One region of the Ensifer sp. KUDG1 genome, then DNA from elsewhere that is predicted to be linked to it. Evidence: predicted binding sites of a transcription regulator. Region 1 holds the regulator's gene; the other holds the start of a gene.

Region 1 (4,251 bases):
GCAAGGCCCATCAGGCTTGCGAATTCCTCTTCCGAGAACGGCTTGCCTTCGGCCGTGCCCTGGATCTCGACGATGCCGCCGGAGCCGGTCATGACGAAGTTGGCGTCGGTCTCGGCGGCGGAATCTTCGAGGTAATCGAGGTCAATCACGGACTGGTTGGCAAAGATGCCGCAGGAGATGGCGGCCACATGGTCCTTCAGGACCTTCTCGACCTTGACCATGTTGCGCGCTTCCATCCACTTCAGGCAATCGTGGAGCGCCACCCAGGCGCCGGTGATCGAAGCTGTGCGGGTGCCGCCGTCAGCCTGAATCACGTCGCAGTCGATCGAGATCTGGCGTTCGCCAAGCGCCGGCAGGTCGACGATGGCGCGCAGCGACCGGCCGATCAGCCGCTGGATTTCCTGGGTACGGCCGCTCTGCTTGCCGCTCGATGCCTCGCGCCGCATGCGCTCGCCGGTGGCGCGCGGCAGCATGCCGTACTCCGCCGTCACCCAGCCCTTGCCGCCATTGCGCAGCCAGGCAGGGACCTTCTCTTCGAGGCTCGCGGTGCACAGCACGTGGGTGTCGCCAAACCGCACCAGACAGGAGCCTTCCGCATGCTTGGAAAAATTGCGCTCGAAGGACACCTTGCGCATTTGATCTGTTTTTCTGCCGGATGGCCGCATCGTCAAACTCCTATCGTATCTGCTGTGCCTTCTAGAACATGGCGCGAGCAAAGGGAACCGGTGGATAGCCGGGCGACGGGGCGTTTTTTCCCTTTTGCCATCGGGCGGCAGGAACACTATATTCCGGCCACGGCAGGATGTGCCTGCAAATGTGGAGTGACATGGTACTGCGCAATCCCGGAGCAAAGGAAATCGCAGCCGCGCTGGACGAGCGCTCGGGCGAAATCTTCCGTCGCATCGTGGAGACTTATCTGACGAGCGGCGAGCCGCTGGGCTCGCGCAATCTGTCGCGGCTTCTGCCGATGGCGCTGTCGCCTGCCTCCGTGCGCAACGTGATGAGCGACCTCGAAGACCTCGGGCTCATCTATTCGCCGCATGTGAGCGCCGGTCGCCTGCCGACCCAGACGGGCCTGCGCTTCTTCGTCGACGCCTTCATGCAGGTCGGCAATCTCTCACCTGAAGACCGCGCCTCGATCGACCGGCATGTCCGGCGCGACGACCATACCCAGCCGGTCGATGCGCTTTTGACCGAAGCGAGCCAGATGCTGTCCGGCATGTCGCGCGGCGCGGGTCTCGTCATCACCGCCAAGGCCGATCCGGTGCTGAAGCATGTCGAGTTCATCCGCCTGGCGCCGACCAAGGCGCTGGCCGTGCTCGTCGGCGAACATGACCAGGTGGAAAACCGCATCATCGAGCTGCCGGCAGGCGTCACCAGCTCGCAGCTTACGGAAGCCGCAAACTTCCTCAACGCCCATCTCGCCGGACAGACGATCGCCGAGGTGCGGGCGCAGCTCGAAAGGGTGAAGCTGACCGTGCGCGGCGAACTCGACGCGCTGTCGCAGGATCTCGTCGAGCGCGGCCTTGCCATCTGGTCGGGCAACGAGGGCGACGAGAAGCCGGCGCGCCTGATCGTGCGCGGCCGTGCCAACCTGCTCGAAGGGCTCGAAGGCGCCGAGGATATCGACCGGCTTAGAATGCTGTTCGACGATCTGGAAAAGAAGGACAGCATGATCGAGCTGCTCGATCTTGCCGAAAGCGGACCGGGCGTGCGGATCTTCATCGGCTCGGAAAACAAGCTGTTCTCGCTGTCCGGCTCCTCGCTGATCGTCGCACCCTATCGCGATGGCGAGGACCGCATCGTTGGCGCCGTCGGTGTCATCGGTCCGACGCGGCTCAACTACTCGCGCATCGTGCCGATGGTCGATTATACCGCGCAGCTGATGTCGCGGCTTTCGCGCTAGGAGCGCGCCTTTAGCGCACGTGCGCCATTGAACCCTTGATTTTTCGGCCCCAAACCTCGATATCGGCTTCAAATCCAGTTCCTGAGCATTTTTGCTGAAACGCAGGCTCGCGCTTGCGGTGTGGAAATGCGAAGGACAATAGAGACGACACTGCGGAGAACGTCATGACCGACGATACGAACAAGCACGGACCCGAGGCCACCGACGAGGTATTCGACGCCGCACCGGACGCTGCCGAGGCAGCAGCCGTTGCCGAGCCCGATCCGTTGGAACTCGCCCGGGCCGAGAGCGCCGAACTGCGCGACAAGTACCTTCGGCTTGCTGCCGAGATGGACAACCTGCGCCGTCGCACCGAACGCGACGTCAAGGATGCCAAGTCCTATTCGGTTGCAGGCTTTGCCCGCGACATGCTGGCGGTATCCGACAACCTGCGCCGTGCGCTCGACGCCATTCCGGCGGAAGCCAAGGAAGCGGGCGAAGCCGGTCTCAACACGCTGATCGAAGGCGTGGAGATGACCGAGCGCTCGATGCTTTCGGCGCTTGAGCGCCATGGCGTGAAGAAGCTCGAGCCGGAAGGCCAGAAGTTCGACCCGAACTTCCACCAGGCGATGTTCGAAATCCCGAATGCGGATGTGCCGAACAACACGGTGCTGCAGGTCGTCCAGGCCGGCTACACCATCGGCGACCGCGTCCTGCGTCCGGCCATGGTCGGCGTTTCCAAGGGCGGCCCCAAGGTCGTTGCCGGCGAGAACGGCGACACGCCGGCCGCCTGATCCCGCCGAACGGTATTCAACAAAAACGCCGCGCGAACTTCGCGCGGCGTTTTTGTTTGGTGCACCGTGAGGCGGTAGCCGCGGGCAAGTCTTACCCGAACAATTGCTGCAGGTGATCGTTAAGGAAGCGTCCTTCGGGGTCGACCTTGGCCCTCAGCGCCCGGAAGTCGCCGGCGCGGGGGTAGAGTGCTGTTACATCCTCGGCGCCGAGGAAGTGCAGCTTGCCCCAATGCGGCCGCGAGCCGTACTGCCTGAGGATCGTGTCCACGTCCTTCAGATATTCCCAATAGTCGGTGCCGGGCTCGCCGGAGACCGAAAGCGTGATCGAGTCTTGCTCGAAGAAGGGGCTGATCCAGCCGGTGTCGCCGGCGGTGAAACGATACTCGATCGGATAGATGCAGGTCGGGTGCTTTTCCAGCATCAGCTTGCGCACCGCCTTGACCGCTTCCTTGCCGTGGGCGACGGGCACCGCATATTCGAGCTCGTGGAAGTTCGGCACGTATTCGATCGGGTAGATCTCCGAGGAATAGGCGATCTTCTCGAAACCGCGCTCCATCGGCGCTTCCCCGGTGATGTCGATCACCTTCATCTCGCAGACGTCGGACGTCTTGTCGGTGGTCGAAACCGAGGCCGTATCCGGCAGGCAGTAGCAGTGGCGGCTCTCGGGCACCGGGCACCAGAAGAAGCCGAAATGGCGGTGCTTGGCGGCAAGCTCGTCGTGCTGCTCGATCATTTCGTCGAAGGTGCAGCGCCAGAGCTTTTCATGGAGATTGTAGCTATCCACCGCCTGCAGGGTAATCTCCGAGATCACGCCGAGCATGCCGACGGAGACGCGCGCCGCCTCCAGCAGATCCGGCGTCGTCTCGTCGACCACGAGGATGCTGCCGTCCGGTTGCACGAGGCGCATGCCGACGATCTGCGAGGCCATGTTGCCGAGCCTGGCGCCGGTGCCATGTGTGCCGGTCGTCAGCGCGCCGGCCAGCGCCTGGCTGTCGATATCGCCCTGGTTGATCAGCGACAGGCCGTTTTCCTTCAGCACCTTGCCGAGCTGGTTGATGGTGGTGCCGGCCTTTACCGCCACACGCTTGCGCGCGCTGTCGATGTTGACGACACCTTGCATGCTGGAAAGCGTCAGATGCAGCCCGCTCGTCAGCGCCACCGGTGTGAAGGAATGGCCGGACCCGGCGCAACGCACGTTCAGCCCCTGCGCTGTCGCATCGCGCACCATTTCGGCCAGCGCCGCCTCGCTCTCCGGCGCGCCGCGATGGCGCACGATGCATGATTGGTTTCCGACCCAGTTGCGCCAGTGGCCACCTGCCTGAAGCATTTTTCCCTCCCTCAAACCGCGGTGAAGCAATTGTCGACGAACAGATGCGTGCCGTTGATGAAGCTCGCCTCGTCGCTCGCCAGAAACAGCGCCGCGTTCGCCACTTCCTTCGGATCGCACATGCGGCCCTGCTGCGCGGCGATGGCCGCCTCCGAAACGTCGACACCGTACTTGCTGAGGCCGACAAGCTCGCGCTTGCCGTGGTCGGTGGCGATGAAGCCCGGGCAGACGGCGTTGCAGCGGAT
Region 2 (4,251 bases), 440 kb from region 1:
CCATGCCGCCAGGCATGCCGGCCGGAGCGTCCTTCTTCGGCAGTTCGGCAATCATGGCTTCCGTCGTGACGAGGAGGCCGGCAACCGAAGCTGCGTCCTGAAGGGCGGTGCGAACGACCTTGACCGGGTCGACGATACCCATGGCGATCATGTCGCCATATTCGCCGGTCTGGGCGTTGTAGCCGTAGTTGTCTTCGTTCTTGTCGAGGATCTTGCCGACAACGATCGAAGCTTCATCGCCAGCGTTCTCGGCGATCTGGCGGGCCGGAGCCTGCAGAGCGCGACGAACGATGTTGATGCCGGCTTCCTGGTCTTCGTTGACGCCCTTGACCGAGATCTTGGAGGCCGAACGCAGGAGAGCCGTGCCGCCGCCCGGTACGATGCCTTCCTGAACAGCAGCGCGCGTCGCGTTGAGAGCGTCGTCGATGCGGTCCTTCTTTTCCTTCACTTCGACTTCCGTCGAGCCGCCAACGCGGATCACGGCAACGCCGCCAGCGAGCTTGGCAAGACGTTCCTGCAGCTTTTCGCGGTCGTAGTCGGAGGTGGTGTCTTCGATCTGGGCCTTGATCTGGGCGACGCGGCCTTCGATGTCGGCCTTCTGGCCGGCGCCGTCGACGATCGTCGTGTTTTCCTTGGAGATCGAAACCTTCTTCGCACGGCCGAGCATGTCGAGCGTAACGTTTTCGAGCTTGATGCCGAGGTCTTCGGAGATCACGGTGCCGCCCGTCAGGATGGCGATGTCTTCGAGCATGGCCTTGCGGCGGTCGCCGAAGCCCGGAGCCTTGACGGCAGCGATCTTGAGGCCGCCACGCAGCTTGTTGACGACGAGCGTTGCGAGGGCTTCGCCTTCTACGTCTTCAGCGATGATCAGGAGCGGCTTGCCGGTCTGAACGACAGCTTCGAGAACCGGGAGCATGGCCTGGAGGTTCGAGAGCTTCTTCTCGTGGAGGAGAACGAAGACGTCGTCGAGGTCAGCGACCATCTTTTCCGGGTTGGTGACGAAGTAGGGCGACAGGTAGCCGCGGTCGAACTGCATGCCTTCGACGACTTCGAGTTCGGTTTCGGCGGTCTTGGCTTCTTCAACCGTGATGACGCCTTCGTTGCCGACCTTCTGCATTGCTTCAGCAATGTCGAGGCCGATCTGACGCTCGCCGTTAGCCGAGATCGTGCCGACCTGTGCAACTTCTTCCGAAGTGTTGATCTTCTTGGCCTTGGCCTGGAGATCCTTGACGACTTCGGTGACAGCGAGGTCGATACCGCGCTTCAGGTCCATCGGGTTCATGCCGGCAGCAACGGCCTTGGCGCCTTCGCGAACGATCGCCTGGGCAAGAACGGTTGCAGTCGTGGTGCCGTCGCCGGCGATGTCGTTGGTCTTCGAAGCAACTTCGCGGACCATCTGGGCGCCCATGTTTTCGAACTTGTCTTCGAGTTCGATTTCCTTGGCGACCGATACGCCGTCCTTGGTGATGCGCGGAGCGCCGAAGGACTTGTCGATGATGACGTTACGACCCTTCGGGCCGAGCGTGACCTTTACGGCGTCAGCGAGGATATCGACGCCACGCAGCATCTTTTCGCGCGCGGTGCGGCCGAACTTGATTTCTTTTGCAGCCATTAGAGAACTCCCGGGCTCATTGCCCATTGGTTGTCATGAAAAGGGTGGACGACGGCTGGATCAGCCGATGATGCCCATGATGTCGGCTTCCTTCATGATCAGAAGGTCTTCGCCGTTGATCTTGACTTCGGTGCCCGACCACTTGCCGAACAGAACGCGGTCGCCAGCCTTGACGTCGAGAGCGACAACCTTGCCGCTTTCGTCACGGGCGCCCGAACCGACGGCGACGATTTCGCCTTCCTGCGGCTTTTCCTTGGCGGTGTCCGGAATGATGATCCCGCCCTTGGTCTTCTCTTCAGACTCGACGCGGCGAACGACGACGCGGTCGTGCAGCGGGCGGAAGTTGGTGCTTGCCATTAGTCTAATCCCTCGATCAAATGACACTACGGATCGCAGATGGACCCGATGGATGGGTGTTAGCACTCTCATTTATCGAGTGCTAGCGATGCCGAGATAAGCTTGGGTATGGGGTGAGTCAAGGATCGGCGCCTAGATTTTTTGCTGACGGCAGTTGCCATGGACGGGCGCAGCAGGCGAGGGCGTAGGCAGCCTAGCCTCATTCTTGGCGAAATCTAGGCGATCGCGTCGATGCGTGGCATCGGCCGGATTTTGACGGTTGATAACCACGACAAAGTGCTTCTGCGTGGCGGGCGGCGTCCACAACGCATTTTTTCCTGGCTCTCGACGCCGCCGGAATCCTTGGGAAGGGGCGCCTTTTTCGGGAGACGAGACTTGTAATCTCCTGCCTTCCTTGCCATGCAAGCCGGAAACCGTGTTTGCAGGAAGCCAGAATGGCCGCAAGGATCAACAGTTTTCGCGAAATCGCCAAGCGCTACGATGTCGTTCTGTGCGACGTCTGGGGCGTTCTTCACAACGGCGTGCAGGCTTTCGCCTCCGCCTGTGAAGCATTGGCCGAGGCGCGTGCCGCCGGGCTGACCGTCGTACTCATCACCAATTCGCCGCGCCCGAGCCCGATGGTGAAGGTGCAGATCCGCAGCCTCGGCGTGCCCGACGAAGCCTATGACCGGATCGTCACCTCGGGCGACGTGACCCGGGCTTTGATCGCTGCCGCCGACAAGAAGATCTTCTTCATTGGCGCCGAGCGCGACCTGCCGCTGCTCGAGGGCCTGGGGACGCAGATCGTTTCCTCGGAAGATGCCGAGACGGTCGTCTGCGCCGGCTTCTATGACGACGAGACCGAAACGCCGGAGCACTACCGCGCGACCCTCACCGGCCTTGCCAAGCGCAAGATCCCGTTCATCTGCGCCAATCCCGATCTGGTCGTCGAACGCGGCCACCGGCTGATCCCTTGCGCCGGCGCGATTGCCAAGCTCTACGAGGAACTCGGCGGCGAGGCGCGCATTGCCGGCAAGCCCTATATCGCGATCTACCGCGCCGCCCTCGGCGAGGCGAAGGCTGCGCGCGGACCGATCGACCTCACCCGCGTCATCGCTGTCGGCGACGGCATGCCGACGGACGTCAAGGGCGCGCAGGATGCGGGCCTGGATCTGCTCTATATCAGCGCCGGTATCCATGCCCAGGAATACATGAACGAAAGCCGGACCGACGAGGCGAAGCTTGCCGCCTTCCTCAAGAAGGAGGGCGCCTCGCCGAAATATTGGATGCCACGGCTCGCCTGACGGGAAGACGGAGATGACGGTTTTTCATCGCAACGAGACCCGTGATCCGCTTCCGGAGCACTTGCGCGGTGGTGTCGTCGCCATCGGCAATTTCGACGGCGTGCACCGTGGCCACCAGTCGGTTCTCAATCGGGCGCTGGAAGAGGCGAAGTCGCGCGGCGTGCCGGCGCTCGTGCTCACCTTCGAACCGCATCCGCGAACCGTCTTCCGCCCGGACACGCCTGTCTTCCGGCTGACGCCGGCGCCGTTGAAGGCGCGCATCCTCGAAGGCATGGGCTTCGGCGCCGTCATCGAATATCCCTTCGATCGTACCTTCTCGCAGCTTTCTGCGTCGGACTTCATCCATCGCATCCTGCTCGAATGGCTGCATGCCTCGCATGTGGTGACCGGTTTCGACTTTCATTTCGGCAAGGGTCGCGAGGGTGGCCCTGCGTTTCTGATGGCGGCGGGCGGCGACAACGGGTTTGGCGTGACGCTGGTCGACGCCTTCCGTGATGAAAATGCGTCCGTCATCTCGTCGAGCTACGTCCGCGCGCTGCTCGGCGAGGGCGATGTCGCGCAGGCCGCCGGCATGCTCGGCTACCGTTATCTCGTCGAAGCCGAGGTGATTGGCGGCAAGAAGCTCGGCCGCGAACTCGGTTTTCCAACCGCCAATATGCGGCTTGCGCCCGAGGTGGAACTTCGGCCCGGCATTTATGCCGTGCGTTTTCGTCGCGCCGACGGCTCGCTCTACGACGGCGTCGCGAGCTTCGGCCGCCGGCCGACGGTCGATAGCGACGGCGAGCCGCTGCTCGAAACCTTCGTCTTCGATTTCTCCGGTGATCTCTATGGCGAGGTCTGCGCCGTGACCTTCTTCGGTCACCTGCGCGACGAACTGAAATTCGATGGCCTCGATCCGCTCGTTGCGCAGATCCGTCAGGACGAGGCCGAAGCCCGCGCGCTGCTTTCCGGCGTCACGCCGCTCGGCGACATCGACCGCAGGCTCAACTTCGCCCGATA

The links. The regulator HrcA, encoded in region 1, represses chaperone genes, less so after heat shock. The targets are predictions, from matches to a motif close to GTTAGCACTCNCNNNNNGNGAGTGCTAAC.
Region 2: groES (co-chaperone GroES) is a predicted target of HrcA. The motif match lies at 2,028-2,056, and genes of this name have one in related genera.

Annotation. Positions count from the first base shown of each region.
Region 1 covers NZ_JBNDIG010000001.1:316,357-320,607, forward strand. The annotation lists gene rph (ribonuclease PH) at 1-665, opposite strand, end outside; gene hrcA (heat-inducible transcriptional repressor HrcA) at 827-1,906, shown strand; gene grpE (nucleotide exchange factor GrpE) at 2,071-2,679, shown strand; gene M2267_RS01690 (D-arabinono-1,4-lactone oxidase) at 2,771-4,006, opposite strand; gene M2267_RS01695 (SDR family NAD(P)-dependent oxidoreductase) at 4,018-4,251, opposite strand, start outside.
Region 2 covers NZ_JBNDIG010000001.1:759,752-764,002, forward strand. The annotation lists gene groL (chaperonin GroEL) at 1-1,612, opposite strand, end outside; gene groES (co-chaperone GroES) at 1,673-1,969, opposite strand; gene M2267_RS03755 (TIGR01459 family HAD-type hydrolase) at 2,404-3,252, shown strand; gene M2267_RS03760 (bifunctional riboflavin kinase/FAD synthetase) at 3,266-4,251, shown strand, end outside.